Regions from separate parts of the Kitasatospora sp. NPDC004614 genome, predicted to be linked through region 2. Evidence: predicted binding sites of a transcription regulator. Region 2 holds the regulator's gene; the other holds the start of a gene.

Region 1 (15,524 bases), on a different contig from region 2:
GCCAGCAGCATCTCGGCGTACCCGGATATCTGGCTGTTGCGGTACTGCGCGCCGGCCAGCTGGGCGGCCAGGTCGTTGCCGGTGTCCACGGCCTCCTGCTGCCGGGTCACCCGGGCGTTCAGGTCCTGGACGTTGGCCTGCTGCTCGGCGAGCCGGGCCACCGTGCCGTTGTACTGCTCGGTGGCGGCCTCGGCCTCCTGGTACAGGGTGTGCAGCTGCTCCAGCAGCGGGCCGAGGGTCCGCTTGGCCTCAGCCAGCGGGTCGGCCCCGGGGGCGGAGGTCGAGGCTCCGGGGTCCGGCGCGGCGTACGCGGCGGAGGCGAACGGCAAGGTCAGTGCGGCGACGGCGAGCACCGCCCCGCAACGCAGTGCGGCGCGTACCCACGGCCGCATCCCGGTCGATTCCGCGCGCTGCCCTGCCCCCATCGGCCGGCCCTCCCCTGGTTCCCGTCGGCGATCGGACCGATCCTGCCATGCGGAGGGAGTTCCCGGCAGATGCCCAGGGGGGCGTGAAGTGAATTCTCATCCGCGCGGGAGTGTGACAACCCTCTCATCGGATTCCGCGATCTCCATGGAAAACCGACGCCCCGGCAACTCCCACGCCACCCAAGGAACCACAACTCCGTGCCGAGTTAACCTCCCGTTCACCATCGCTTCCTACGGTCACCGAGGACAGCAACGTCAGTCCGACACCTTCGACGATTGTTTGGGTATGGAACACATCACGTTCCTGGTGGCCGTTGTGATCATCACGGCGCTCGCCTTCGACTTCACGAACGGCTTCCACGACACCGCCAACGCGATGGCCACCTCCATCGCCACCGGCGCCCTCAAGCCCAAGGTCGCCGTGGCCATCGCCGCGGTGCTGAACTTCGGTGGTGCCTTCCTCTCGGTCAAGGTGGCCACCACCATCTCGGGTGGCATCGTCAACGAGAAGGCCGGACTGCAACCCTCGATCATCTTCGCCGCCCTGGTCGGCGCGATCCTGTGGAACCTGCTGACCTGGCTCAAGGGCCTGCCCTCGTCCTCCTCGCACGCCCTGTACGGCGGCCTGATCGGCGCGACCGTGGTCGGCGCCGGCATCGGCGGCGTCAACTTCAGCGTGGTGGTCTCCAAGATCCTGATCCCGGCGGTGGCCTCCCCGATCATCGCGGGCGTCGCTTCCTGGGGCGCCACCAAGCTGGCCTACCTGATCGCCGGCAGCAGCCCGAAGAAGAGCACCGAGAAGGGCTTCCGGCGGGGCCAGATCTTCTCCTCCTCGCTGATCTCGTTGGCGCACGGCACCAACGACGCGCAGAAGACCATGGGCATCATCACGCTGACCCTGATCTCGGCCGGCCAGCTGCACAAGGGCGACGGCCCGCCGACCTGGGTGATCATCAGCGCCGGTCTGGCGATCGCGCTGGGCACCTACATGGGCGGCTGGCGGATCATCCGCTCGATGGGCTCCGGCCTGGCCGACATCCGGCCGCCGCAGGGCTTCGCCTCGGAGACCGCCGCCGCGACCGTAATCCTGACCTCCTCGCACATGGGCTACGGCCTGTCCACCACCCAGGTCTGCTCCGGCGGCATCATGGGCGCGGGCCTCGGCGGCCCGTCGGGCAAGCTGCGCTGGGGCATGGTCCGCCGCATGGTCTACACCTGGGGCCTGACCCTGCCGGCCGCCGCCGCGGTGTCCGGCCTGGCCGCCCTGATCGCGAACCAGGGCGACTGGGGCGTGGCCGTGGTCGGCGTGGCGCTGGTGCTCGGCGCCGGCTCGATGTGGCTGATCTCCCGCCGCCAGCCGGTGCACGCCGGCAACGTGCACGACAGCGAGACGGTGGACCTGCCGGTCACCGGCAGCCCGACCGGCCAGACCACCATCGCGGCCTGAAAGGACTACGAATCATGCACATCAAGTGGGCCGCTCTGGCCGAGACCGCGGGCGTCAGCCTGGCCGTCACCCTCGCCGTCGTCACCGTCTTCGCGCTGGGCAACCTGGCGCTGACCCGCCGCGAGGCGGCCGTCGAGGCCGGCACCGGCAAGGGCGTCCCGGCACTGGCCGCCGCGGTCGTGTGCTTCACCGCCTGCGCCGCGGTGGTCGCGTACGGCATCTCGCTGATCGCCGCCAAGTAACGCGAGCAGACACGACGAAGGGCCCCGCCGGATTCCCGCGGGGCCCTTCACGCATGTCGGCAGCGATCAGTCGGTGACCAGCTCCGCGGCCTTGGCGGCCGGGGCGGCGGCCCGGTCGTCGTCGGCGGTGCGCAGCGGCACCTCGCGGATGAACAGCACCAGCAGGAAGCCGACCACCGCGAACGGGGCGGCGACCAGGAACACGGTGCCGACGCCGTGCCCGAACGCGTCGGTGACCAGCGGGACGATCCGGGCGGGCAGCGCGTGCAGGTCCGGGATGCCGTCGCCGCCGCCCGCGGGGGCGGGCAGACCGGCCTTGACGAAGTTCTCCGCCATGTACGAGGCGACCTTGTGCCCCAGCAGCGCGCCGAGCGCGGAGACGCCCATCGCGCCGCCCATGGTGCGGAAGAAGGTGACCACCGAGCTGGCCGCGCCCAGTTCGTGGCGCGGGACGGTGTTCTGCACCGCGAGGACCAGGTTCTGGCTGGTCAGGCCGAGGCCGATGCCGGCCACCGCCATGTAGAGCGCGAGCAGCCCGTACGAGGTGCCGGCCCGGGCGGTGCCCATCAGGCCGAGTCCGACGGCGAGCATCACGGTGCCGCCCACCAGGTAGCCCTTCCACTTGCCGTACTTGGTGATGAGCTTTCCGGCCACCGTGGAGGACACCGCGAGGCCGAGGATCATCGGCAGGGTGAGCAGACCGGCCTGGGTGGGGGTCTTCTCCTTGGCGAGCTGGAAGTACTGGCCGAGGAAGGTGGTGGTGCCGTACATGCCGACGCCGACGAAGGCGGAGGCCACCGAGGCGAGCGCGACGGTGCGGTGGCGGAACAGGTCGAGCGGGATCAGCGGCTCGGCGGCGCGCTTCTCGACGGCGACGAACAGTCCGGCCAGTGCCAGGCCGCCGAGCACCATCACCGCGGTCTGCCAGGACACCCAGTCGTAGTTCTTGCCGGCCAGCGAGATCCAGATCATCAGCAGGCTGACGGCGGCAGTGATCAGCACCGCGCCCAGGTAGTCGATCTTCGGCTTGCGGACGGTCTGCTCGGGGAGCTTCAGGGTGCGCTGCAGCACCAGGATGGCGAGCAGGGCGAACGGGACGCCGACGTAGAAGCACCAGCGCCAGCCGAGCCAGGAGGTGTCCACGATGACGCCGCCGATCAGCGGGCCGCCGAGGGTGGCGAGTGCGAACACCGCGCCGAAGTAGCCGCTGTACCGGCCGCGCTCGCGCGGCGGGACCATCGCGGCCAGGCAGATCTGGCCGAGCGCGATCACACCGCCGGCGCCGATGCCCTGCAGCACGCGGCAGAAGATCAGCATGCCGATGCTCTGCGACAGACCGGCCAGTGCCGAGGAGAGCACGTAGATCACCATGGCGATCTGGACCAGCAGCTTCTTGCTGACCAGGTCGGAGAGCTTGCCCCAGAGCGGGGTGGCGGCGGTGATCGAGAGCAGGGCGGCGGTGACCACCCAGGTGTAGGCGGACTCGCCACCGTGCAGGTCGTGGAGGATCCGCGGGAGCGCGTTGGAGACGACCGTGGAGGACAGCACGGCCACGAACAGGCCGAGCAGCAGGCCCGAGAGGGCTTCGAGCACTTGGCGGTGGGACAGCTGGGCCTGCGGGAGTGTCTGGGGGGTCGTCGACATGCGTTTCCTTCGACTAAAAATTCGTTGCCTCAAGCAACTATACGCCGATAGTTGACTAAGACAACTTTATTCAAGTCAAAGTAAAGGGCCCCCTCAAAGGCCCAGGTCAGAACGGGTCAGACCCCTTCGGTCAGCTCGTTGAACCGCTCCAGCAGGCGCGCGAACTGCTCCAGCTCGCCCACCTCCCACGCCTCCAGCGAGGCCCGGAAGCGCGCCATCCGCGCCTCCCGGGCGGCCGCGAACCGCCGCTCGCCCTCCTCGGTCAGCGACACCAGCGAGGCCCGCCGGTCCAGCGGGTCGGTCTCCCGCCGCAGCAGCCCCAGCTCCTCGATCGCCCGGATCTGCCGGCTCACCGTGGCCTTGCCCACGCCGAAGTGCAGCCCGATGTCGGTCACCCGCGCCTGCCCGGACTCCCGAATGAAGGAGAGCAGGACGTACGCCCCGGCCTCCAGCTTGGGGTGCACCTGCCGGGAAACCTCGGCGGCCCGGGCCCTGCTGCGCCGGAACAGCGTCGCCACCTCGCGCTCGACCGCGAGAAATGCCAGTTCGGCGGCGTTCGACTCTGCCACGGGGTCGTTCATGGCGCTCAGTATCGCGCAGCCTGCACGTTCTCCGGGGCGCAACTGTTTCATGATATTAAGTATCCGATTTGTGTACTGGTACCGGATTGATAGGGAGATGCCCGCCCATGGCAGAGCCTGCAAAGGGATTCGTCGCCGACCTCAAGGACGCGGTGACACCACGCGCGTTCCTCCTGGTTGTCGCCGTCCTGCTGCTCCAGCTCGGCTTCATCACCTCGTACGTGGGTGCTCTCCACCAGCCGAAGCCGCACCAGCTGTCCATCGCAGTGGTTGCCCCGCCCGAGGTCGCTCCGAAGCTGACCGCCGCCCTGGAGTCCGTCCCGGACGACGCGGTGCGCGCGTCCGTCGTGCCCGACGCGGAGACCGCGAAGGCCCGGATCAAGGACCAGAAGATCTACGCGGCCTGGGTGTTCGACCCGGCCGGCACCCAGGACACCCTGCTGGTCGCCGAGGCCCGCGGCCCGGCCGCCTCCGGCGCCGCCGAGCTGATCGTCACCAAGGTCGCGGCCGCCCAGCACCGCACCGTCGAGGTGCAGGACACCATTCCGCTGGCCTCCGGCGACGGCAAGGGCCTGTCCAGCTTCTACCTGGTGGTCGGCTGGTGCGTCGGCGGCTACCTGGTCGCCTCGATCCTCGGCGTCAGCGCCGGTGCCCGCCCCGCCAACGCCAACCGGGCCGCGGTGCGCCTGGGCACCCTGGCGCTTTACTCGATCGCCGCGGGCTTCGGCGGCACGCTGATCACCGGCCCGATCCTGGACGCGCTGCCCGGCTCGATCCTGGCGCTGTCCGCGATCGGCGCGCTCGTGGTGTTCTCGGTCGGCGCGTTCACCATGGCGCTGCAGTGCCTGTTCGACATCATCGGCATCGGCGTGGCCGTGCTGGTGTTCGTGGTGCTGGGCAACCCCAGCGCGGGCGGCGTCTACCCGCCGCCGCTGCTGCCGACGTTCTGGCGGGCGATCGGCGAGTGGATCCCGAACGGCGCCGGCACCTCGGCCACCCGCTCCATCGCCTACCTGGGCTCGTCCGCGATGGCGATGCCGCTGACGGTGCTGGCGGTCTGGGCCGCGATCGGTGTCGCGGTGACCTTCGTCGCGGCGGCCCGCCGTCCGCTCGTCGGCCGCCCCGCCTCCGCGGAGGCGTGAGCGGCCGTCACGGAAAGGGGCGGGGTCAGACCCGCTCGGTCGCCCGCCCCTGCTCCTCGTTCACCCGGTCCGACAACCGGGTGAACACGTACCGGTTCATCGCCCAGTAGCGGAACACCATCGCCAGCAGGGTGCCCAGGATCATGCCGCTGAGGAAGTCGGCGACCTCCTGGGTCATGTGGGTGACGTGCGGTTCCCGCAGGTCGAACAGGTAGCGCGAGGCCGCCAGCGGAAGGTCGTTGACACCGACCGCGAGAGCGCTGACCACGACGAACAGGACGGCCTCGCGATGCTTGCCGGCGGCCCGGAAGGACCACTGCCGGTTCAGCACGTACGAGACGCCGGTGGCGATCACGGTCGCGACGGTCAGGGCGACGAGCGGCTTGGCCTCGAAGACGGTCATCTTCAGAGCGAAGTTGATCAACATGGTGAGCACGAAGCAGGTTCCTCCGACCACGAGGAACTTCACCAACTTGCGGTGCTTGACCAGGAACGGACGGAAGTTCTCCGGCATTGCGGTCAGCGCGCGCTGCGTAGGGGACGGCATGCCGGAAGTCTGCCATGGGCCACAATCGGCAACCACCAGGGGCCGGGGAGTGGACACTCCCCGGCCCCTCGGCCGTCATCAGGCCGCCGCGACCAGCACTTCCGCCGGCTCCAGCGCCAGCCGCAGCACCTCCCGGACGTCGGACACGGCGTGCACCGTGAGCCGCTCCAGCACCTCGGCGGGGACGTCGTCCAGGTCCGCCTCGTTGCGCTTCGGGATGATCACCGTGGTGACCCCGGCCCGGTCCGCGGCCAGCAGCTTCTGCTTGACCCCACCGATCGGCAGCACCCGGCCGGTCAGCGACACCTCGCCGGTCATCGCCACGTCGGTGCGCACCTTGCGCCCCGACAGCAGCGAGGCCAGCGCCGTGGTCATCGTGATGCCCGCGCTCGGGCCGTCCTTCGGCACCGCGCCGGCCGGCACGTGCAGGTGGATGCCCCGCTCGCGCAGGCCCGTCACCGGCAGCTCCAGCTCGGCGCCGCGCGAACGCAGGTAGGAGAGCGCGATGTGCGCCGACTCCTTCATCACGTCGCCCAGCTGCCCGGTCAGCGTCAGCCCGGTCGAGCCGGTCTCCGCGTCCGCCAGCGACGCCTCGATGTAGAGGACGTCACCACCGGCCCCGGTGACCGCCAGGCCGGTCGCCACCCCGGGCACCGCGGTGCGGCGCTCGGTCGGCTCCTGCGCCGACTCCGGCACGTGGTGCGGCCGGCCCAGCAGCGCGCGCAGGTCGTCCGGGCCGATCGCGGCCGGCAGCTCGCGCTCGCCCAGCTCGGTCTGCGCGGCGACCTTGCGCAGGATCCGCGCGATCGACCGCTCCAGGTTCCGGACGCCCGCCTCCCGGGTGTACTCGGCGGCGAGCCGGCGCAGCGCCTCCTCGTCCACCGTCAGCTGCTCCGCGGCGAGGCCCGCCTTGGCGAGCTGGCGGGGCAGCAGGTGGTCGCGGGCGATGGAGACCTTCTCGTCCTCGGTGTAGCCGTCCAGCCGGACCAGGTCCATCCGGTCCAGCAGCGGCTCCGGGATGGCCTCCAGCACATTGGCGGTGGCCAGGAACACCACGTCGGACAGGTCGAGCTCGACCTCCAAGTAGTGGTCCCGGAAGGTGTGGTTCTGTGCCGGGTCCAGCACCTCGAGCAGCGCCGCCGCCGGGTCGCCCCGGTAGTCCGAGCCGACCTTGTCGATCTCGTCCAGCAGCACCACCGGGTTCATCGTCCCGGCCTCCTTGATCGCCCGGACGATCCGGCCGGGGATCGAACCCACGTACGTCCGCCGGTGGCCGCGGATCTCCGCCTCGTCCCGGACGCCACCCAGCGCCACCCGGACGAACGACCGGCCCATCGCGCGGGCCACCGACTCGCCCAGCGAGGTCTTGCCGACACCGGGCGGGCCGACCAGCGCCAGCACCGCACCTCCGCGCCGGCCGCCGATCTGGCCGAGCCCCTGGTCGGCCCGGCGCTTGCGGACCGCCAGGTACTCGACGATCCGGTCCTTCACGTCCGCCAGGCCGGTGTGGTCGGCGTCCAGCACGGCACGCGCGGCGGCGATGTCGTACGAATCCTCGGAGCGCTCGTTCCACGGCAGCTCCAGCACGGTGTCCAGCCAGGTGCGGATCCACGAGCCCTCGGGCGACTGATCACTGGAACGCTCCAGCTTGTCGACCTCCTTGAGCGCCGCCTCCCGGACCTTCTCGGGCAGCTCGGCCGCCTCCACCCGCGCCCGGTAGTCATCCTCCTCAGTACCCGCCTCACCGTTCAGCTCGGCCAGCTCCTTGCGGACGGCCTCCAGCTGGCGGCGCAGCAGGAACTCCTTCTGCTGCTTGGCGACGCCCTCCTCGACGTCCTTGCGGATGGTGTCGTTGACCTCCTCCTCCGCGAGGTGCTCGCGCAGCAGGCCCAGCGCGTACTCCAGCCGGGCCTGGCGGTCGGCCTCCAGCAGCACCTTCAGCTTCTGCTCGGCGGTGGCGAACGGCGCGTACCCGATGTTGTCCGCGAGCTCGCCGATGTCCTCGATCGCGGCCACCCGGTCCACGATCTGCCATGCCCCGCGCTTGCGCAGCCACTTGGTGGACAGCGCCTTGTACTCCTTGGCCAGCTCGGCCGCCCGACCTGCCACCGGCAGCCCGGCGTCCGACTCCTGGAACGGCGTGGTCTCCACCCACAGCGCCGCCCCCGGCCCGGTCGTCCCCTTGCCGATCCGCACCCGGCGCACCGCGCGTACCAGCGCCGCCGGGTCGCCGTCCGCCAGCCGCCCGACCTGCTCGACCGTCGCCAGCGCACCCACCGCCGCGTACGACCCGTCGAGCCGCGGCACCAGCAGCACCTGCGGCTTCCCCCCGTTGCTCCCCGCCCTGGCCGCCTCCACGGCAGCCCTCACCTCCGGATCCGAAAGCTCCAGCGGAACCACCATGCCAGGGAGCACCACCTCGTCGTCGAGGGGCAGCACGGGCAGAGTGAGCGGAATGGACGTCGATGCCATGATCTCTCCCCAGTCAGTGAAGTTGAGCTGACCTGACTAAGGTTTGGCACGCCTCGGTTGTTCCCCTCCGGGTGTTCACCCTGAGCGAAGGGGACTCAGGGTGGACGTCTCAGCCCTCCGCGACGGCCGTCGAGCGCTTCCACGCCCACACCCGCTCCGGCCCGCGCGGCCCCCTGCCGCGCCTCAGCCACGGCCACATCGCCACACCCAACAGCAACGCCGCCGGGTGCCCGACCGAAGTCACCAGATCGGGGTCGGAGAACAACTGGTGCCCGATCAACGCCAGCCCCGCGCCCAGCGCAACGGCCCGCCCGGGCCGCGGCAGCAGTCCGGCCAGCCCGCCGAGCGAGGCCAGCACCCCGTAACTGACGCCGATGTCCATCGCGTCCAGCACATCAGGCCCGGCCGCCCCGCCGGCCACACTCGCCACGGCCACCCCCTGCGAGAGCAGCGTCGCGCCGATGTGCCCGGCCCCGAAGACGCCGAGGGCACGGACTCCCCCCGCCCGTCGTTCAAGAGGTGCGACGGTGCAGAGGAAGGCCCAGAAGTAGGGCGCCCAGACCGAGCCGGCGACCCACAGGCCGCTGCCGATGAGGGAGACCACGGGGTGGACGAGCAGGTTGTGCGCGTCGGTGGAGGACACCGACTGGAGCCGGTGCACGGTGTCGGGGTCGCCGAAGCGGGCGTAGAGCGTGGTGCCGAGCAGCAGGCCGAGGTAACCGAGCGCGAACGGGTTCGCCCGGGGGGTGGGGACGGCCCGCAGGCCCGGCCGGATCAGCCGTCGTCGCAGTTCCGCGCTGGTCATCGTGCCTCCCGAACGCTTCGTCCGCCCCACGATACGGGTGGCAGGTGAGAGGTGTCTGGGTAAGTCCTGTGAAGACCACTGTCCGTGCATATGCCGCTCGCACACGTACCGTTACAGGTCGCAAGTGCTTTGGGTAAGGTACTGGCCCGTGCCCGTCCGATCGGGGACCTGCCAAGCATGACGGTCCCGGCCGGAATCATCCGGTCAGCCCACCCGGGCGGGGACGGCGTCCGTACGCTGCCAGGAGCAGCACCGGCGGGCGGGGCAACAGCCCAAGACGGATTGAGACGACTACGACGCGGAGCCCGCCGTCCCCACAGACGGCCGGCCCGCAGCCCTGGGGGCGGTGGCGTGACCGTGACAGAGATTCAGCAAGAGACGATCAGCAGTGGCCCGGTGGGTACCCAGCGACGGGTGCTCGTCGTGGAGGACGAGCCGACCATCGCGGAGTCGATCGCGGCGCGCCTGGGAGCCGAGGGCTTCAAGGTGGCGGTGGCCCACGACGGGCCGGGCGCAGTGGACGGGTTCCACACCTGGCAGCCCGACCTGGTGGTGCTCGACATCATGCTGCCGGGCTTCGACGGCCTCGAGGTGTGCCGCCGGATCCAGGCCCAGCGCCCGGTGCCGGTGCTGATGCTGACCGCGCGGGACGACGAGACGGACCTGCTGGTCGGTCTGGGCGTCGGCGCGGACGACTACATGACCAAGCCGTTCTCGATGCGCGAGCTGGCGGCCCGGGTGAACGTGCTGCTGCGCCGGGTGGAGCGCGCCCAGCAGGCGGCCCGCACGCCGGCTCTCGGCAGCCTGCGCTTCGGCGAGCTGGAGATCGACCACGTGCAGCGCCGGGTCCGGCTGGGTTCGGGCGACGTGCACCTGACGCCGACCGAGTTCGACCTGCTGGCCTGCCTGGCCGCGCAGCCGCGTGCGGTGCTGACCCGCGAGCAGCTGCTGGCCGAGGTGTGGGACTGGACCGACGCGTCCGGCACCCGCACGGTCGACAGTCACGTGAAGGCGCTGCGCCGGAAGATCGGTGCGAGCTGGATCCGTACGGTGCACGGCGTGGGTTACGCGCTGGAGGCTCCGCTGTCCTGACCCGGAACCGCCGGTCCGGGCCTCCGGGGGGCCCGCGCGGCGGTCCGGTCGTGCACGGGGGACGAGTTCTGGGGACACATGACCTTTCCACAGCAACGCAACGGGGAAGCCGAGCCGACCCCGCAGCCCCCGCTGGCGGTGCGCGCCGCGCGCCGGGTGTGGGCCGACATCCGCCCGTTCGATCCGGTGCGCTCGGTCAAGGGCAAGCTGGCGATGCTGGTGGTGGTCTCGGTGGTGCTGGCCACCGGCATGGTGGTGGTGGCGATCCGGTCGGAGACCCAGATCCGGATCATCATGATCTTCTCGCTGATCGCCTCGCTGCTGTTCATGCAGTTCCTGGCGAACGGTCTGACCGCGCCGCTGCGGGACATGACGGCGGCGGCCCGGTCGATGGCCGAGGGCGACTACACCGCCCGGGTGGACGTGTCCTCCCGGGACGAGATCGGCGAGCTGGCCGACACCTTCAACCGGATGGCCGGCGACCTGGAGGCCGCCGACCGGCACCGCCGCGAGCTGATCGCCAATGTCTCGCACGAGTTGCGCACGCCGATCGCGGCGCTGCGCGGCCTGCTGGAGAACGTGGTGGACGGCGTGGTGAAGCCGGACCCGAAGAACCTGGGCACCGCGCTGGAGCAGACCGAACGCCTGGGCCGGCTGGTCACCCACCTGCTGGACCTGTCGAAGCTGGACGACGGCGTCGTCCCGCTGGACTGCCGCCCGTTCCAGGTGCGGGAGTTCCTGGACGGCGTGCTGCGGGGCGTGACGGTGGACGGCGCGACGGCGGGCGGAGCGTACGCCCGGCGCGAGGACGTGCGGCTGGCGGTCGACGTACAGCCGGCCGAGCTGTCGGCGGTGGCGGACGCGGAGCGGCTGCACCAGGTGGTGGCCAATCTGGTGGACAACGCCTGCAAGCACTCGCCGGCCGGCGGCACCGTGACGGTGCGGGCCCGGGCGGCGGAGGGCGGCGGGCTGCTGCTGGAGGTGGAGGACCAGGGTCCGGGCATTCCGGTCGCCGACCGGGAGCGGGTGTTCGAGCGGTTCGGCCGCAGCGGTTCGCCGACGGCGCTCGGCCCGGGCAGTGACGGCGGAACCGGCCTCGGGCTGGCCATCGCCCGCTGGGCGGTGGACCTGCACGGCGGCCGGATCCGGGTGGCGGAGGCCGCCGCGGGCTGCCGGATCGAGGTCACCCTGCCGGGTGAAAGCGCGATCGCCGTCTAGTTTGTGGCGGAACCGGTACAAACCGCGTTCGAGGCCGGGCCGGGACAGTCAACGGACCGTCCCGGCCCGCCTGTTCGTCCGATTTTCACTCGGTATGGCAGTGATCGCCCCGGCTGCGGGTTCCCTGCTTTCCGGCATCTCTAACGCACAGTTCCAGCCAAAATCCGGTCCACCGATGTGATCTGGGCGACGCCTGACCATCGGGGACTGCGCGATCACTGGTCGGAGGCGTAGCCTTAATCCCCGCTGTCCACCATCCCAAAAGGAAGCGGAAGAGGGCGGTTGCCCCGTGTCGCCACACCAAGAAACCCCCAGCTCGGCAAGCTCCACTGGCTTCGGCCCCAATGAGTGGCTCGTCGACGAGATCTACCAGCAGTACCTCCAGGACCCGGCTTCGGTCGACCGTGCCTGGTGGGACTTTTTCGCCGACTACAAGCCCGGTACCGAGGTGACTCCCGTGACCCAGGCCGCAACCCCGGTCGGCGCCCAGCCGGCCCCCGTTGCCGCTCCTGTTGCCGCTGCTCCGGCCGCGACTTCTCCGGCCGATGCCACTCCAATGGCCGCCACCCCGGCGCCCGCGCAGCCGGTGGCCCCCGCGCCGCTGGCCGCCGCTCCCGCCGCGCCGCCCGCGCCGAAGGCCGCGACCCCGGCTCCGGCCCCGGCCGCCGCCGCGAAGGCCGCCACCGAGGGCCCGGAGCTGGTGCAGCTGCGTGGCCCGTCCAAGGCCGTCGCGTCGAACATGGATGCTTCGCTGGAGGTTCCGACCGCCACCTCGGTGCGCGCGGTGCCCGCCAAGCTGCTGATCGACAACCGCATCGTCATCAACAACCACCTGCAGCGCGCCCGCGGCGGCAAGGTCTCCTTCACCCACCTGATCGGCTACGCGCTGGTTCAGGCCGTGAAGGCCAACCCGGGCATGAACTACAGCTACAAGGTGGAGGACGGCAAGTCCTACCTGGTGAAGCCCGAGCACGTGAACCTGGGCCTCGCCATCGACCTGGTCAAGCCGAACGGCGACCGCCAGCTGGTCGTCGCGGCCATCAAGAAGGCCGAGACGCTCGACTTCTTCGGCTTCTGGCAGGCCTACGAGGACATCGTCCGCCGGGCCCGCGCCAACAAGCTGACCATGGACGACTTCACCGGCGTCACGGTCTCGCTGACCAACCCGGGCGGCATCGGCACCGTGCACTCCGTGCCGCGCCTGATGCAGAACCAGGGCACCATCGTCGGCGTCGGCGCGATGGAGTACCCGGCCGAGTTCCAGGGCTCCTCCCCGGAGACCCTGGCCCGCCTGGGCGTCTCCAAGATCATGACGCTCACCTCGACCTACGACCACCGGGTCATCCAGGGCGCGGCCTCTGGCGAGTTCCTCCGCTCGATCCACCAGCTGCTGCTGGGCGCGAACAACTTCTACGACGAGGTGTTCGAGGCTCTGCGGATCCCGTACGAGCCGGTGCGCTGGGCCACCGACGTGGCGACCACGCACGACGACGAGGTCAACAAGACCGCGCGCGTCATGGAGCTCATCCACTCCTACCGGGTCCGCGGTCACCTGATGGCCGACACCGACCCGCTGGAGTACATGCAGCGCAAGCACCCCGACCTGGACGTCACCACGCACGGCCTCACCCTGTGGGACCTGGAGCGCGAGTTCGCGGTCGGCGGCTTCGGCGGCCAGAAGATGATGAAGCTCCGCGACATCCTCGGCCTGCTGCGCAACACGTACTGCCGCACCGTCGGCATCGAGTACATGCACATCCAGGACCCGGCGCAGCGCAAGTGGCTGCAGGAGCGCCTGGAGAAGCCGTACACCAAGCCGGAGCGCGAGGAGCAGCTGCGCGTCCTGCGCCGGCTGAACTCGGCCGAGGCGTTCGAGACCTTCCTGCAGACCAAGTACGTCGGGCAGAAGCGTTTCTCGCTGGAGGGCGGCGAGTCGCTCATCCCGCTGCTGGACGCCACCATCGACGCCGCCGCCGAGCACCGCCTCGACGAGGCCGTCATCGGCATGGCGCACCGCGGCCGCCTGAACGTGCTGGCGAACATCGTCGGCAAGCCGTTCGGCAAGATCTTCGGCGAGTTCGAGGGCAACCTCGACCCGAAGTCGATGCACGGCTCGGGCGACGTGAAGTACCACCTGGGCTCCGAGGGCACCTTCACCGGCCTGGACGGCGAGACCATCAAGGTGTCGCTGGCCGCGAACCCGTCCCACCTGGAGACGGTCGACCCGGTCGTCGAGGGCATCGCCCGCGCCAAGCAGGACATCCTGGACTTCGGCGGCACGACCTTCCCGGTGCTGCCGATCCAGATCCACGGCGACGCGGCCTTCGCGGGCCAGGGCGTGGTCGCGGAGACCCTGAACATGTCGCAGCTGCGCGGCTACCGCACCGGCGGCACCGTGCACATCGTGGTCAACAACCAGGTCGGCTTCACCGCCGCCCCGACCTCCTCGCGCTCGTCGATGTACTGCACCGACGTCGCCCGGATGATCGAGGCGCCGATCTTCCACGTGAACGGCGACGACCCGGAGGCCGTGGTCCGCGTCGCGCGGCTGGCCTTCGAGTTCCGTCAGCAGTTCCACAAGGACGTCGTGATCGACCTCATCTGCTACCGCCGCCGCGGTCACAACGAGGCCGACAACCCGTCGTTCACCCAGCCGCTGATGTACGACCTGATCGACAAGAAGCGTTCGGTGCGCAAGCTGTACACCGAGGCGCTGATCGGTCGCGGCGACATCACCATGGAAGAGGCGGAGCAGGCGCTCCAGGACTTCCAGGGACAGCTGGAGAAGGTGTTCGCGGAGGTCCGCGAGGCCACCGCCGCCCCGGCGCCGGCCGAGACCGGCCGCCCGGTCGCGGACTTCCCGGTGTCCATCCAGACCGGCATCTCCGCCGAGATGATCAAGCGGATCGCCGCCTCGCAGGTCAACCTGCCGGACTGGCTGACCGTGCACCCGCGTCTGCTGCCGCAGCTCCAGCGCCGCGCCGCCTCGATCGAGGACAACACCATCGACTGGGCGACCGGCGAGGCGCTCGCCATCGGCTCGCTGCTGATGGAGGGCCACCCGGTCCGGCTGGCCGGCCAGGACTCCCGCCGCGGCACCTTCGGCCAACGCCACGCGGTGCTGATCGACCGGAACACCGGCGAGGACTACACCCCGCTGATGTACCTGACCGAGGACCAGGCCCGCTTCACCGTCTACGACTCGCTGCTCAGCGAGTACGCGGCGATGGGCTTCGAGTACGGCTACTCGCTGACCCGCCCGAACGCGCTGGTCATGTGGGAGGCGCAGTTCGGCGACTTCGTCAACGGCGCGCAGACCATGGTCGACGAGTACATCGCGTCCGCCGAGCAGAAGTGGGGCCAGCACTCCGGCGTCACCCTGCTGCTGCCGCACGGCATGGAGGGCCAGGGCCCGGACCACTCGTCCGCCCGCCCGGAGCGCTTCCTGGCGCTGTGCGCGCAGGACAACATGACGGTCGCCATGCCGACCCTGCCGTCGAACTACTTCCACCTGCTGCGCTGGCAGGCGCACAACCCGCACCACAAGCCGCTGGTCGTCTTCACCCCGAAGTCGATGCTGCGTCTGAAGGCCGCGGCGTCCTCGTCGTCCGAGTTCATGAGCGGCTCGTTCCGCCCGGTGATCGGCGACAGCACGGTGGACCCGGCGCAGGTCCGCAAGGTGGTCATCACCTCCGGCAAGTTCTACTACGACCTGGAGGCGGCCCGGACCGAGCGTGGCGTCACCGACACCGCGATCGTCCGCGTCGAGCGCCTGTACCCGCTGCCGATCGCGGAGCTCCAGGAGGAGCTGGCCCGCTACGGCGAGGGTGTCCAGTTCGTCTGGGCGCAGGAGGAGCCGGCCAACCAGGGTGCCTGGCCGTTCATCGCGATGAACCTGGTCGACCACCT
Region 2 (15,524 bases):
CGGTGTGCAGCAGCTCGGCGAAGGCCTTGGTGGTCTTCTTCGCCCGATCCTCCAGGGCGCCGGCGCAACCGACCCAGTACAGGTACTCGACCTCGGCGGGGTCGATGTCCTCACCGATCACCGGCACCTCGATGCCGGTCTCCTTCTTGAGCTCCTTGACCCAGTCCAGGCGCGCCTTGGTGGCCAGGCCCCACGGGTTGCCCTTGTTCTCCAGGTTCTTGAGCATCGTCCCGGCCTCGGTCGGGAAGCTGCTCTCGATCATCACCTGGTAGCGGCGCATGTCGACGATGTGGTCGATGTGCTCGATGTCGACCGGGCACTGCTCGACGCAGGCGCCGCAGGTGGTGCAGGACCACAGCACGTCCGGGTCGATGACGCCGCCCTCTTCGGCGGTGCCGATCAGCGGGCGCTCGGCCTCGGCGAGGGCCTCGGCGGAGACTCCGGCCAGCTGCTCGCTGGAGGCCTTCTCCTCGCCTGACCCCTGCCCTCCATCCGGAGCGGACTTGCCGCCACCGGCCAGCAGGTACGGGGCCTTGGCGAAGGCGTGCTCGCGCAGGCTCATGATCAGCAGCTTGGGCGACAGCGGCTTGCCGGTGTTCCAGGCGGGGCACTGCGACTGGCAGCGGCCGCACTCGGTGCAGGTGGAGAAGTCGAGGATGCCCTTCCAGGAGAAGTGCTCGACCTGCGAGACGCCGAACACCGCGTCGTCGGCCGGGTCCTCGAAGTCGATCGGGGCGCCGTTGCTGGTCATCGGGCGCAGGGCGCCCAGCGCGGTGCCGCCGTCCTCCTCGCGCTTGAAGTAGATGTTGAAGAAGCCCAGGAAGCGGTGCCAGGCGACACCCATCGACGGGTTGATGCCGATGGTGGTGGCCCACGCGAACGAGATGACGATCTTCAGCATCGCGAACAGGTAGATCAGGTTGACCAGGGTGCCGTGGGCGGTGCCCTCGAACGCGGCGACGATCGGGTACGAGATCAGGTACGTCGGGTCGTAGGAGGTGACGCCTTCGAGGGCGCCTTCCAGGCCGCGCAGCATCATGATGCAGATGCCGATGCCGAGGATCGTGTACTCGACGTAGAACGCCTGCCAGGCGATCGAGCCGGCGAACCGGGACTTGCGGCCGGACCGGGACGGCAGGCTGAGCAGCCGGATCACGATCAGGACGGCGATACCCAGGGTGGTCAGCGTGCCGATCAGCTCGACGAAGATGTTCCAGACCAGCCAGTGGCCGATGATCGGCAGCGTGAAGTCGGCGTCGAAGAGCTGACCGAAGGCGTTGACCAGGGTGAGGATCAGCGAGAAGAAGCCGACCGCGACGAACCAGTGGGCGACGCCGACCACGCCCCACTTGTTCATCCGGGTGTGGCCGAGGAACTCCTTGGCCACGGTGGCCACGCGCTGCGCGGGCTGCCCGAATCGGGTGCTGTCGGCGGAGCCGGTGCGCACCACCTTGTAGATGTACAGCGCCGCCCGGGCGGCGAGCGCGGTGCCGATCACGAAGGTGACCAGCGAGATGACGATCGCTGCTAGCTGCATCGGCTCTCCGTCTTCAGCGGCTTCTGGTCCGGGTTCTCCCCAGCTTCCCAAGTCTTCCCAAGAGTGTACTGGTCGGTAACTTTGAGGGTAGACGCGCCGGACATTACCGCGCGTTAACACCCGTCCAGAAGATGTTCAAGGTATGGCGGCAGTCACTATGCCCAGACTCACCCGTCCGGAGCACCTCCAAGCCCTGGTCGGAGAGCCTCGCGACATAAGCGCTCAGTAAAGTTGAGCCACATCAACTCAAAGCTGTTGACGGTTCGGGCGACCTCGTGCATAGTTGAGCCCGTACTGCTCAACTTCTCCCCGGAGGTATTCACGATGGCACGCGCGGTCGGCATCGACCTCGGTACGACGAACTCCGTCGTCAGTGTTCTTGAGGGCGGTGAGCCCACGGTCATCACCAACGCCGAGGGTGCTCGGACCACGCCGTCCGTCGTCGCCTTCGCCAAGAACGGCGAGGTGCTCGTCGGCGAGGTCGCCAAGCGCCAGGCGGTCACCAACGTCGACCGGACCATCCGTTCGGTCAAGCGCCACATGGGCACCGACTGGAAGATCGGCATCGACGGCAAGGACTTCACGCCGCAGCAGATCTCCGCTTTCGTCCTGCAGAAGCTCAAGCGGGACGCCGAGGCCTACCTGGGCGAGACGGTCACCGACGCCGTCATCACCGTCCCGGCGTACTTCAACGACTCCGAGCGTCAGGCCACCAAGGAGGCCGGCGAGATCGCGGGCCTGAACGTCCTGCGCATCGTCAACGAGCCGACCGCCGCCGCCCTGGCCTACGGCCTGGACAAGGACGACCAGACCATCCTGGTCTTCGACCTCGGTGGTGGCACCTTCGACGTGTCGCTGCTGGAGATCGGCGACGGCGTGGTCGAGGTCAAGGCCACCAACGGTGACAACCACCTCGGTGGTGACGACTGGGACCAGCGCGTCGTCGACCACCTGGTGAAGGTCTTCCAGTCCGGTCACGGCGTCGACCTGTCCAAGGACAAGATGGCCGTCCAGCGTCTGCGCGAGGCTGCCGAGAAGGCCAAGATCGAGCTGTCCTCCTCCTCGGAGACCTCGATCAACCTGCCCTACATCACGGCCTCCGCCGAGGGCCCGCTGCACCTGGACGAGAAGCTCACCCGCTCGCAGTTCCAGCAGCTGACCGCCGACCTGCTGGACCGCTGCAAGGTCCCGTTCCACAACGTCATCAAGGACGCCGGCATCGCGCTGTCCGAGATCGACCACGTGGTCCTGGTCGGTGGCTCGACCCGTATGCCGGCCGTCGCCGAGCTCGTCAAGGAGCTGACCGGCGGCAAGGACGCCAACAAGGGCGTCAACCCGGACGAGGTCGTCGCCATCGGCGCCTCCCTGCAGGCCGGTGTGCTGAAGGGCGAGGTCAAGGACGTCCTGCTGCTCGACGTCACCCCGCTGTCCCTGGGCATTGAGACCAAGGGCGGCATCATGACGAAGCTGATCGAGCGCAACACCACGATCCCGACCAAGCGCTCCGAGATCTTCACCACCGCCGAGGACAACCAGCCCTCCGTGCAGATCCAGGTCTACCAGGGCGAGCGCGAGATCGCGGCGTACAACAAGAAGCTCGGTATGTTCGAGCTGACCGGCCTGCCGCCGGCCCCCCGCGGCCTGCCGCAGATCGAGGTCACCTTCGACATCGACGCCAACGGCATCATGCACGTGGCCGCGAAGGACCTCGGCACCGGCAAGGAGCAGAAGATGACCGTCACCGGCGGCTCCTCGCTGCCGAAGGACGAGGTCAACCGCATGCGCGAGGAAGCCGAGCGCTACGCGGAGGAGGACCACAAGCGCCGCGAGGCCGTGGAGACCCGCAACCAGGGCGAGCAGCTCGTCTACTCGACCGAGAAGTTCATCGCGGACAACGCCGACAAGCTCCCGGCCGACGTCAAGACCGAGGTCGAGACGGCGATCACCGAGCTCAAGGAAGCCCTCAAGGGCGAGGACATCGCGGCCATCCGCACCGCCACCGAGAAGGTCTCCACCACTGCCCAGAAGCTCGGCGCGGCGCTGTACGCGCAGGCCGACGGCGCGGGTGCGGCCACCGGTGCGGCCGGGGCCGGCGAGGCCGGCGCCAAGGACGACGACGTGGTCGACGCCGAGATCGTCGACGACGAGAAGCCCAAGGGCGGTGCGGCATGACGGAGAAGCCGCAGGGCGAGCAGCCCGGCGACGACTCCGCCGCCGAGGAAGCCGTGCTGAAGGCCGCCGAAGAGGCTGTCGCGGGTGCGGGTGCCGACGAGCTGGCCGCCGCCAAGCGCGAGGCCGGCGAGCGTACCGCCGACCTGCAGCGTCTCCAGGCGGAGTACCAGAACTACCGCAAGCGGGTCGAGCGCGACCGGGCCACCGTCCGGGAGATCGCGGTCTCCAACATCGTGGAATCGCTGATCCCGGTGCTGGACGACATCGGCCGGGCCCGCGAGCACGGCGAGGTGACGGGTGGCTTCAAGTCCGTCGCCGAGTCGCTGGAGACGGTCGTCGCCAAGCTCGGGCTGCAGCAGTTCGGCAAGGAGGGCGAGCCCTTCGACCCGACCATCCACGAGGCGCTGATGCACAGCTACTCGTCGGATGTCACGGAGGACACCTGCGTGCAGATCCTCCAGCCCGGGTACCGGATCGGCGAGCGGATCATCCGCCCGGCGATGGTCGCGGTCGCGGAGCCCCAGCCGGGCACCCAGACCACCGGCGAACCGGACGAGGACAAGGCTGACGGTTCGTCCGACAGCTGAGTAGAGTCCCTGTGCGCTGCGGAGTCGTACGTCGTCCAGTACGGCGGCCGGCTCCGCAGCGCCGTATCAGGGCTCTTCCCAACAACACGCTTCACCAACAGACTTACGGGATTACGGGAGGTGGCGGTCAAAGGCCATGAGCGCTAAGGACTACGTGGAGAAGGACTACTACAAGGTCCTCGGCGTGCCCAAGGACGCCACCGCCGCCGAGATCAAGAAGACGTACCGCAAGTTGGCCCGGGAGTTCCACCCGGACGCCAACAAGGGCGATGCCAAGGCCGAGGAACGGTTCAAGGACATCTCCGAGGCGTACGACGTGCTCTCCGACGAGAAGCGCCGCAAGGAGTACGACGAGGCGCGCTCGCTGTTCGCCGGCGGCGGTTTCCGGCCGGGCGGCGCGGGTGGCGCCGGCGGCGGCTTCGACTTCGGCGACCTGTTCAACGGCGGCACCGCCGGCGGCAGCGGCGGACTCGGCGACGTGTTCGGCGGCCTGTTCAACCGCGGCGGCCGGCAGACCGCCCAGCCGCGGCGCGGCGCGGACGTCGAGACCGAGGTCACCCTGAACTTCGAGGAGGCCGTGGACGGCGCGACGGTGCCGCTGCGGATGACCTCCCAGGCGGCCTGCCGGGCCTGCGCCGGCACCGGCGCCAAGACCGGCACCACCCCCCGGGTCTGCCCGACCTGCGTCGGCGCGGGCACCGTCAGCCGGGGCCAGGGCGCGTTCGCGCTCTCCGAGCCGTGCCGGGACTGCAAGGGCCGCGGCATGATCGTCGACGACCCGTGCACCGTCTGCCACGGCAGTGGCCGGGCCTCCTCGGCCCGCACCATGCAGGTCCGGATCCCGGCCGGCGTGCAGGACAGCCAGCGGATCCGACTCAAGGGCAAGGGCGCCCAGGGCGAGCGCGGCGGCCAGCCCGGCGACCTGTACGTCACCGTGCACGTCGACCCGCACCCGGTGTTCGGGCGCAAGGGTGACAACCTCACCGTGACGGTGCCGGTCAGCTTCCCCGAAGCCGCACTCGGCGGCACCATCGAGGTGCCGACCCTGAACGGACCGGCCGTGAAGCTCAAGCTGCCCCCGGGCAGCGCCAACGGTCTGACCATGCGGGCCCGCGGCAAGGGCGCCACCCGCAAGGACGGCACCCGAGGAGACCTGCTGGTCACCGTCGAGGTCGCCGTACCCAAGATCGTCAGCGGCGACGCACTGAGCGCACTGGAGCAGTACCGCGAGGCCACCGCCTCGGACGACCCGCGAGCCGCCCTGTTCAAGGCGGCGGAGGGAGCGTGAGATCCCGATGAGCCCCCATCCCGACAGCCCGCGCGGCACCGAGGCCCGGATCGGCGCCGGCATCGGCGAGGGCCTGCCCGGCGCCGGCCGCCGCCCCGCCGGTCCGCCGACGTACGTCCTCACCGAGGACACCCCGGTCTACGTGATCTCGGTCGCCGCCGAGCTCTCCGGCCTGCACCCGCAGACCCTGCGCCAGTACGACCGGCTCGGCCTGGTCTGCCCGGACCGCACCGCCGGGCGCGGCCGGCGCTACTCCGCGCGTGACATCCAGCAGCTGCGCGAGGTCCAGCGCCTCTCCCAGGACGAGGGCATCAACCTGGCCGGCATCAAGCGGATCATCGAACTGGAGAACCAGGTCGCCGCCCTGCAGTCCCGGGTCTCCGAACTGGTCGACGCCCTGGAGGGCGCCGCCGCCACCCTGCAGCAGCGCGAGGCCGCCGTGCACGCCTCCTACCGCCGTGACCTGGTGCCCTACCAGCAGGTCACGCAGTCCAGCGCCCTGGTGGTCTGGCGCCCCAAGCGCTGACCGGCCCGACCACGAACCGTCGACATTCCTGCCCACCGGGGGGTGTCGGCGGTTTCGGTGTGCTGCCAGAGTCTTGGGAGAGGACGTGCTTCCGGCTCCGCTCCGATCCGGTAATTCGGCGGAACCGAGCGCCCTTCGCTCTATGATGCGGGCCGGAAGACGCTCCCGAACTGCCGGAAGCCCCAGCTCAGGCAAGGAGTCATGGACATGAGTACTGAGCAGAGGAGCAGTGCCGTCACCCCGGCCCTGTCCCCGGAGGCCAGGTCCCTCTACGTCCGCGCCGTACAGACCGGAGGCAGGCTGACCGAGCGCGATGCCGGCAGCCTGTCACCCGGTCAAATCGCCGGCCCCTTGCAGGAGTTGCTGGCCATCGGCCTGCTTCAGGCGGAGGTGGGACCGTCCGGCACCTACGCCGTGAAGGATCCCCAACAACTGGCGGAATCGCTGACGCTGGAGCTCCAGCAGGAAGCCGGCGAAATACTCCGGCGCTCGGTCTCGATCCACCACACCCTGCAGGACCTGAACCGGGAATACCAGAGCTACATCAGCCGCCCGGAGGCCGGCGGTTCCATCGCATATGTCCAGGGCCGCGGGAACATCAACCAACGGCTGGCGACGCTGATGGCCAACGGTGCGAAGGAAATGCTCACCGCGCAACCCGGCGGCGGCCGCGGCGAGGACGCGCTGAAAATCGCGATCGCCCGTGACCTGAAATTCGTGGAACGCGGCGGCACGATCCGTACGATCTACCAGCCCAGCGCCCGCTATTCGAACCCGACGGTCAGTTACGTCCAGGCGGTCACCCAGGAAGGGTGCCAGGTCAGAACGCTCGACGAAGCCTTCGCCAAACTCATCGTCATCGATCGGCAGGTCGCGGTCGTCACCGTGGGGGACGAGGAGAACCGCGATCGCGCGGCGTTCATCCGGGACGACTCGGTCATCGACTACATCGTCGGGGTGTTCAACAGCCAATGGGAACGGGCAATTCCGTTCACCGGCGACCACGGAATTCCACCCCTGGTGGTCACCCGAATGCGCCGGCAGATCGTGCGAATGATGCTGGAAGGGATCGCCCATCGCACCATTGCCAGGCGGCTGGGCCTCAGCGAACGGACGCTGGCCCGGCACATCGCCGAAATGCGCGAGGAATACGGGGTCGACACGCTGTTCCAACTCGGCTGGAAACTCGCGCAAACGGAGGGGCCGACGGCTTGATGCCGGCGGCCCCTCCGTCCTGCGCTTCAGGGCTCTACCAGTGGCTGTCGAGGGAGGCCACCTGGGTTTCGGTGGTCTGGGACGCAAACCAGTGAGAGTCCGCGCTCGCCGGGGCGGCCCCGAGGAACACGGCCATGCCCAGGAGGAGCGCCGAGATCAGGATACGGCGGGCCTTCAGCACAAAATCACCCCTTTCGGACAAATTCATCGCGAGCACCGTTCACCGAACGGCGCCCGCATCAATTGGCACCCATATGATTACTCATCAACTGCCTCGCCGTCACCTACCGGGTGCGGCAGCACCGCCCGGGCCGTGAAATGTGCATGTCGGCACTAAGAAGTCCGGATGATGGATAGAGGTGTCATCTGTCCGCCAGGCAGCCAGATGCCACCATGCGCCAGTGGACTCCCTGACACCCGGCGATGGACGATCAGCTAGTCGTAACCAAAGCGGCATGATCTGCGAGTTCCACGTCGGTCCGCTCGACCCCGAAGTGCGGCAATCTTCGGGCCCGCACCGCTTCCACCGGACAGGGCCTTCCGGACCGAGCCGGCCGAATCACCACACCCGGAGTCGACATGACTGAGCCCCACCTGCAGTACCAGGCCTCCGAGGGGCGACGCGCACGGGTCTTCCTCGCCGCGCCCCTGATGCGGCTGACCGGGCCTGCGGACAGCGTGGTGACGCTGGCCAGCCGGACCAGACTGACCACGCTGCGGAGCACGCTGCTTCGCAGTGGAGCCGCGGTGTACAGCGCCCACCACAGCGACGCGTGGACGGTGGCCGGGAAGGCGCCGGAGCAGCGGGTCCCCTCGGACTTCCGGGCGATGCAGAGCGCGGACCTGGTGTTCGCGTACGTCGGCGCCCCGCTGTCGGCCGGGGTCAGCCTGGAGCTGGGCTGGGCGTCGGCGCTGCGCAAGCCGATCGTGATGCTGGTGGACGAGGCGATCACCCACAACCCGCTGATCGCCACCATCGAGCAGGTCTCCCCCGTGCTGCCGCTGGTCTTCGACGACACCTGGTCGCAGGAGGCGCTGCACCACACCGTGGAGACCGCGCTGGACTGGGCCGGCATGGCGCTCTCGCTGCGCAGCGGCTTCTGGACCGCGCCCGGCGAGCAGTTCCCGCGTCCGCGCCGTGAGCACGCCGCCCCGTACGGCTTCTGGTCCCCGGAGATCGCCACCGGCTGATGCCCGGTCAGGCCGGTGGCGCGGCCGGGCCCTCGGCCGCGCGCATCTGCCACCCCAGCTGGAACAGCGTCTCCGCGTCGTGCAGTTCGCGCAGCCGGGAGATGTGGCCCGCCACGGTCCGTTCGGAGAGGCCGAGGCGGGAGGCGATCGAACGCTGCGTCAGGCCCTGGGCGAGCAGCCGGCCGACCTGTTCGTGGACCGGAACGACGCTCTCGCCCTCGCGGTCGGCCGAATGCCAGCGGACCCGTTCGGCCCGATCCCAGTCCCGTTCGAAGGCGGCGACCAGGAACGAGACCACCGCCGGGTCCTCGACCAGCGCGGCGCTGGAGTTGTCCGCCGACGCCGGGACGACGGCGATCCGGCGGTCGAAGACGGTCATCCGGCTGAACGGCTCGCTCAGCGTCCGGAACCTGCCGCCCCATCCGGTGACGGCCTCCGCCCAGCGCACCGTCCCCTCGTCGAGCAGCGCGGCCGGCTCGTAGACCGTGTGCAGCACGGCCCCGCCGGTCAGGAAGCCGCGGGCCCGCTCCAGGGAGTCGGCCTGGAGGTCGCCCGCGGGCGCCCCGCCGGGCTGCAGGGCGAGCACCTCCTCCTCGGCCTCGTTCTCCAACTGCCGTACCCGCTCCCGGATCCGGTCGCTCCGGCCGACGTGGTGCACCACGCTGGAGCGGTCCGCGCGGCGCGGGGTGGCGTCGTAGGCGTGGGTGAGGTCCTCCAGCAGGACGGGCATCTCCTCGGCGCGCAGCAGCATCCGGGTGCCCTCGGCGCGGAGTTCGGCGCTGATCCGGTCGCCGACCACCCGCGGGTTGACCGCCGTCAGCGACTGGCCGACCGCGTCGTGCACCAGCAGTCCGAGTTCCAGCAGCCGCAGCACCCCCGCCGAGTCCTGTTCGACCGCCTCGCGGAAGGCCACCCGGCCGCCCTGGTCGAGGATCTGCTGGTACAGCTGCCGCTCGGGCCCGGTCGGCAGGGCGGCTCCGTTCGACTCGCTCACAGGTCCCACTCCTTCCGGGCCGCTCGGCGGCGGCGCCAGGGCGGTCGGTTCCGATCGGTCATTCCGGTGCTCCGCGCAGCTGCCGGCCGAGCCGGAACAGGGTCTCCGCATCGTAGAGGTCGCGCAGCAGGGCGATATGGGCGGCCACCGTCCGTTCCGACGGGCCGAGCCGGGAGTCCGGCAGTCGGTCCGTCACCGGGCACCGTCCCGCATCAGCCAGCCGAGCTGGAAGAGCGTCCCGGCGTCGTAGCGTTCGCGCAGGCGGGCGATGTGTTCGGCGACGGTGCGTTCGGAGACGCCGAGGCGGCTGGCGACAGCGCGCTGGGTGAGGCCCTGGGCGAGCAGGCGGGCGATCCGGTCGGTGACGGCGGGGACGGCGCCGCCCGCGAGGTCGTGCCACGGGACGCGTTCGGCCCGCTCCCAGTCGCGCAGGAACAGGCCCACCAGGTGGCCGACCACGGCCGGGTCCTCGATGAACGCGGCGGTGCGGTTGTCGGCGGACGCCGAGATGATCGCCACCTTGCGGTCGAAGATCAGCATCCGGGTGAAGTCCTCGTCCAGCGAACGCAGCCGCATGCCCCAGCCGGTGGCGCGCACCGCGTAGTCGATCACCGCCGGATCGGTGCTGCCGACCGGCTGGTAGAGGATGTCCATCCGGGCGCCGGCGGCCAGGGCCCGCTCGGTGCGGTCGCTCTTCTCCAGGTAGACGGTGGGGCGGTGGCCGGGCTGCGCGGCCAGCACCTCCTCGCGGAAGTCGGCCTCGATCTGCAGCAGCCGGTGCCGGATCCGGTCCACGTCGAAGATGTGGGTGATCTGCGGCGCCCGGTCGCCCCGGCGGGTGGAACTGTCGAACGCGTCCGCCAGCTCGTCGAGTTCGGCCGGAACCCGCTCGGCCTCGATGAACCGGCGGGTACCGGCCTCCCGCAGTTCCCGGCTCAGCCGGTGGCTGACGTTGCGCGGGTTCACCGCGGTCAGCTGCTCGCTCTCGTCGTGCTGGATCAGCAGGCCCAGTTCGAGCAGCCGGGTGGTGGCCTCGGCGTCCTGCTCGACCGCCTCCCGGACCGAGACCCGGCCGCCGGCCCGCAGGACGGCGAGGTAGAGCGCCCGTTCGGCCGCGGTGGGCCCGGTCATCGGACGCCGTCCCGCATCAGCCAGCCGAGCTGGAACAGGGTCTCGGCGTCGTAGCGCTCGCGCAGGCGGGCGATGTGGGCGGCGACGGTGCGTTCGGAGAGGTTCAGGCGGGAGGCGATGGAGCGCTGGGTGAGCCCGGCGGTGAGCAGCTCGCCGATCCGGCGTGCGGTTTCCGGGAGTTGACGTCCGGCCAGGTCGCGCCAGGGAGCCCGGACGGCGCGGGCGAAGTCGCGCTGGAAGACGGCGACCAGGTGGTCGACCACGGCGGGGTCCTCGATGAAGGCGGCGGCGAGGGTCCTGGTGGACGCGGAGACGACGGCCACCCGCCGGTCGAAGATCAGCATCCGGGCGAACGGCTCGTCCAGGACCCGCACGCGGACGCCCCAGCCGGTGGCCTCGGCGGCGTAGGCGACGGTGTGCGGGGCGTGCCGGGTGAGCGGCTGGTAGAGGACGTCGATGACGGCTCCGCGGGCCAGCGCCTTGTGCAGCCGGGAGCTGTCCTTCAGGTACTCGGGCGGGCGCGGTCCCGGCTGGGCGGCCAGGCCCTCCTCGCGGTAGTCGGCCTCGATCTCCAGCAGCCGGTGCCGGACCTGCTGGACGCTGGTCAGGTGGGCGATCCCGGCGACCGGTTCGGTGCGGCGCTGGGCGGTGTCGTAGGACTCGGCCAGTTCCTCGAAGCCGGCCGCCGTCCGGTCGGCACGGGTGAGCAGGCCGGTGGCGCGCTCCCGCAGGGTGCTGCCCAGCCGGGCGCCGGCCGTGCGCGGGTTGACGGCCGCCACCCAGCCGTCCACCACGTAGTGCTCCAGCAGCCCCAGTTCCAGCAGCCGGGCGGCCGCGCCCGCGTCCTGTTCCATCACCTCGCGCAGCGAGACCCGGCCGGCCCGCAGGACGGCGAGGTAGAGCGCCCGTTCGGCCTCGGTCGGGGGGACGGTGTCCGGTTCAGTCACGGTCCTCGCCCCCGCGCATCAGCCAGCCGAGCTGGAACAGGGTGTCGGCGCCGTGCTGGTCGCGCAGGCGGGAGATGTGGCCGGCGACGGTGCGCTCCGACAGGCCGAGGCGGGTGGCGATGGCGCGCTGGGTGAGGCCCTGGGCGAGCAGGCGGGCGGTGCGGTCGACGGCGGTGCGGGTGGGGGCGGTGTCGAGCAGCGAGTCCCAGCCGACGCGCTCGGCGCGGGCCCAGTCGCGTTCGAAGCCGGCCACGACCATCGCGACGGTGGCGGGGTCGAGGATCAGCGCGGCCCGGCTGTGGTCCTCGGCGGCGGGGACGACGGCGGTGCAGCGGTCGAAGACCAGGGCGCGCTGGAAGGGTTCGTCGAGCAGCCGGACCTCGCCGCCGGCCTCGGTGAGAGCGGCGGCGTAGCGGATCGCGGCGGGTTCGGCGAGCACGCCGGGCCGGTAGAGGGTGCGGATCCGGCAGCCGCGCCGCAGCACCGGGAGTTCCTGGTGGAGCGAGGTCTCCAGGGCGCTGGGGGCGAACGCGCCGGGGTGGGCGGTGAGGGCCTCTTCGCGGCAGTCCGCGCCGAGTTGGGCGATCCGCCGGCGGATGTGCTCGCGGCCGATCACCTGGATCTCGCAGCCGGCCGGTTCGATCGGGCGGGGGACGCTCTCGTACGCGGTGATCAGCGGTTCGAGGCGGCCGGGCAGGCATTCGGCGCGGTTGAGCAGCCGGGCGGCCTCGGTGTTCATCTCGGCGCCGAGGCTCTCGGCCACGAACCGCGGGTCGACGGCCAGGTAGGCGCCGTCCAGGCCGTCGGAGATCAGCAGGCCGGTGCGGAGCAGTTCGGCGAGCGCGGGCCGCTGCGGGTCGGCGATCCGGTCGGCGGCGATCCGGCCGCCCGCGTCGAGGATCTCCAGGTAGAGGCGTCGGGCGAGGTCGTCGACCGGCGGGGGTACGGCGGAGGGGTCAGCCACGTCCACCGCCTCTCATCAACCAGCCGAGCTGGAACAGGGTCTGGGCGTTGTGCAGGTCGCGCAGCCGGGAGATGTGACCGGCCACGGTGCGCTCCGACAGGCCGAGGCGGGTGGCGACGGCGCGCTGGGTGAGGCCCTGGGCGAGCATCCGGCCGACCCGGTGGGTGACGGTGCGGGTGAGGGTGCGGCCGTCGAGGCTGTTCCAGTGCACCTGGTCGGCCCGGGCCCAGTCGCGTTCGAAGCCGGCCACCAGGTAGGCGATGGCGGCGGGGTCCTCGACGAAGGCGGCGCGGCTGTGGTCGTCGGCGGCGGGGATCACGGCGATCCGCCGGTCGATGACGATCACCCGCAGGAACGGCTCGTCCAGTACGCGGAGTTGGGCGCCCTGCTCGGCCATCGCGGCGGCGTGCCGGACGGCGCTCTCCTCGGTGAGCGCGACCGGCTGGTAGAGGGTGCGCATGGTGCCGCCCCGGCGGAGCATCAACTGGTCCTGGGTGTGGGCGAGTTCGAGGACGGCGGGCGGGCGCAGGCCGGGCTGGGCGCTGAGCAGTTCGAGCCGGCAGTCGGAGACCAGCTGGGCGATCCGCAGCCGGATGCTCTCCTGGCCGTCCACGTAGACCGCCCGCCGGGCCCGGTCGGCGGGCCGGGGGACGGCGTCGTAGGCGCGGGCGAGCGGGTCGAGGGCGGCGGGCAGCCGGTCGGCGTCGAGCAGCAGCCGGGTGGCCTGGGCGCGCAGGTCGGCGCCGACGCGTTCGGCGACGGCGCGCGGGCTGACGGCGACGTAGCACTCGTCGATGCGGTTGGGCATCACCAGTCCGATGGCCACCAGCTGCTCCAGCAGGGCGCGTTGGCGTTCGGGGGTGAAGTCGGAGCCGGGCAGTTCCGGATGGTCGAGCGGGATCCGACCGCCGGCGGCCAGGATGGCGAGGTACAGCCGGGAGGCGTCGTCCTCGGGGAGTGTGTCGTCCGGGTCGGACTTCGGGTGGTCCGCAGCCACGTCGAGCTCTCCTGCCGTCTTCCTCCGTTGCGGATGATGATCTCAGCAGGGCCGTCCGGCTCGACGGCGGGAGTCCCCGCAGACGGGCGCGTCCCCCGGGGGCGGGCGCCACAGGCACCCGGACCCCGGAGGACCCGCTCGTGTCACGCCAAGCGTCAAGGCGCTTTCGGCGAGGCGGAGCAGCAACGCCTCACCGATCCCGGTCCCTCGGCCACCACCACACGTGGCGTCCGGACCGGTGCTCTTCCCCCCGTTGCGCAGATACGAACGCACCTGTCGCCCCCACGCGAAGAGCAAGTCGCCGACTCGGGCTGCGGCGGCCCGGGACGACTTGACGTGACTACACCCTCACAGCGCGGGGAACGCCGAACAAGTGCTCTCCGGCTGCAGGTTCCCGCAAGTGCAGGAACCTGCAGCAAACCACTCGATCGAGTGACCGGAATCCTCGATTTTTCGGCATTGCCCCCCTCTCCGAGCAGGCATTCGTCCCTCTCCGACGGTCCGCCGGGGCGGTAGCGTCGCGCGGCACGGAAATGTCACTGGTGTCTCCGAGAATTCGACAATCCTTCGCCGAATCCACCGATCCGGAATCGCCCGCACGCGACTCACCCGGTCCCGATAGGGGCTAGTACTCCGGCTGTAGATCGTGATCTTCATAGCTGTAGGGCGGCTTGTCGCCGGTAGTGGCTGGTGCGTGCGCGGGCTTGGTGTCGGCGGCGCCATGCCGACCATCGCAGTCGGTGCGCGACGTCGCGGACGGACTGGACGAGCAGGACAGCGAACAGCCGCCGGATCTCGCTGCAGGTGAGCGGGGCGAGGTCGGGTGATGACGGGCCTTGGGCTTGTTCAATGGCGGCGGTGACCGCGAGGAAGGCGTGCGCGAGCATGGCGAGGGTGGTCCAGCGGTGCCAGGAGGTCCAGCGGCGGACCTGGTGTTCGTCCAGTCCGGCCAGGCCCTTGGCGGCTTGGAAGGTCTCCTCCACCGTCCAGCGTCGGCCCGCGACCTTGACGAGCGTGCTCAGCGGGACGTGGCGGGCCGAGTAGCAGCGGTAGAAGGCGAGTTCGCCGGTGCGTCGGCTGCGCCGGATCAGCAGGCACCGGTGACCGGGGCCGGCCGTCGGTGCGTCGATGTCGACCTGGGCCCAGTCGTAGAAGCGGTGGCCCTTGGCTCCGGCCCCGGCTGACAGCCGCTGCCAGGCCCGTTTCGGCAAGCCGTGCGCGAGGACACCGGCGCGGTAGACGCCTGCCCGGGTGGGGATCGGTCGCTTGCGCGAGACGGCCAGGACGTAGCCGATCTGGCGTCTCTCCAACTCGGTGCTCAGATACGGATCGCCTCCGTAGACCTCGTCACCGGCAACCCACCTGGCCGGGAGGTCGGCGTCCAGGGCCTGGGCGATCATCTCGGTGGCCAGTGCGGGCTTGGTGGCGAACTTCAGGTCGTCGGGGATGCCGGCCGTGCGGCAGCGGTCGGGGTCCTGGGTCCAGGACCTGGGGATATAGAGGCGGCGGTCGATGGCGGCGTGCCCGGCCGTGGCGGAGTAGACAAGGTAGACGGCAACCTGGGAGTTCTCGATGCGGCCAGCGGTTCCGGTGTACTGGCGCTGGACTCCGACAGTGTCGGTGCCCTTCTTCAGGTCGCCGGTCTCGTCCACAACGAGCACGGCGCCTTCGTCGCCGAGGTGGTCGACGACGAAGTCCCGTATGTTGTCGCGCATTTGGTCCGCGTCCCAGGACGCCCGGCTGAGCAGGTGCTGCATACCGGCCGGACTCGCATCTCCGGCGTGCTCGGCGATCGTCCAGCAGTTCTTCCTCGGCAGGTCCGCGAGCAGGCCCAACACGAACGCCCGCGCCCGGCGACGCGGCTCCACTCGGGCGAACCGGCCCGCCACCTTGCCCATCAGGCCCTCGAATACCGCCTGCCAGCGGGCAGGGTCTACGCTGTGGCCCACGGCCACCGGCTGATCTTCGTTTGTCG

The links. The regulator HspR, encoded in region 2, represses chaperone genes until heat shock. The targets are predictions, from matches to a motif close to TTGAGNNNNNNNNNCTCAA.
Region 1: a site for HspR is predicted at 8,523-8,541, ahead of lon (endopeptidase La). Genes of this name have one in related genera too.

What each region holds. Positions count from the first base shown of each region.
Region 1 is NZ_JBIALR010000013.1:56,971-72,494, forward strand. It holds gene ACFYST_RS24640 (NlpC/P60 family protein) at 1-392, opposite strand, end outside; gene ACFYST_RS24645 (anion permease) at 712-1,872, shown strand; gene ACFYST_RS24650 (hypothetical protein) at 1,887-2,114, shown strand; gene ACFYST_RS24655 (MDR family MFS transporter) at 2,181-3,758, opposite strand; gene ACFYST_RS24660 (MarR family winged helix-turn-helix transcriptional regulator) at 3,875-4,339, opposite strand; gene ACFYST_RS24665 (DUF3533 domain-containing protein) at 4,447-5,481, shown strand; gene ACFYST_RS24670 (GtrA family protein) at 5,507-6,028, opposite strand; gene lon (endopeptidase La) at 6,107-8,500, opposite strand; gene ACFYST_RS24680 (rhomboid-like protein) at 8,610-9,305, opposite strand; gene ACFYST_RS24685 (response regulator transcription factor) at 9,663-10,397, shown strand; gene ACFYST_RS24690 (ATP-binding protein) at 10,476-11,615, shown strand; gene ACFYST_RS24695 (multifunctional oxoglutarate decarboxylase/oxoglutarate dehydrogenase thiamine pyrophosphate-binding subunit/dihydrolipoyllysine-residue succinyltransferase subunit) at 11,905-15,524, shown strand, end outside.
Region 2 is NZ_JBIALR010000002.1:305,283-320,806, reverse strand. It holds gene ACFYST_RS06915 ((Fe-S)-binding protein) at 1-1,537, opposite strand, end outside; gene dnaK (molecular chaperone DnaK) at 1,862-3,709, shown strand; gene grpE (nucleotide exchange factor GrpE) at 3,706-4,296, shown strand; gene dnaJ (molecular chaperone DnaJ) at 4,433-5,584, shown strand; gene ACFYST_RS06895 (heat shock protein transcriptional repressor HspR) at 5,592-6,110, shown strand; gene ACFYST_RS06890 (helix-turn-helix domain-containing protein) at 6,318-7,325, shown strand; gene ACFYST_RS06885 (hypothetical protein) at 7,905-8,516, shown strand; gene ACFYST_RS06880 (LuxR C-terminal-related transcriptional regulator) at 8,524-9,510, opposite strand; gene ACFYST_RS06875 (hypothetical protein) at 9,569-9,706, opposite strand; gene ACFYST_RS06870 (helix-turn-helix domain-containing protein) at 9,703-10,641, opposite strand; gene ACFYST_RS06865 (LuxR C-terminal-related transcriptional regulator) at 10,638-11,588, opposite strand; gene ACFYST_RS06860 (helix-turn-helix domain-containing protein) at 11,581-12,552, opposite strand; gene ACFYST_RS06855 (LuxR C-terminal-related transcriptional regulator) at 12,545-13,549, opposite strand; gene ACFYST_RS06850 (IS701 family transposase) at 14,203-15,447, opposite strand.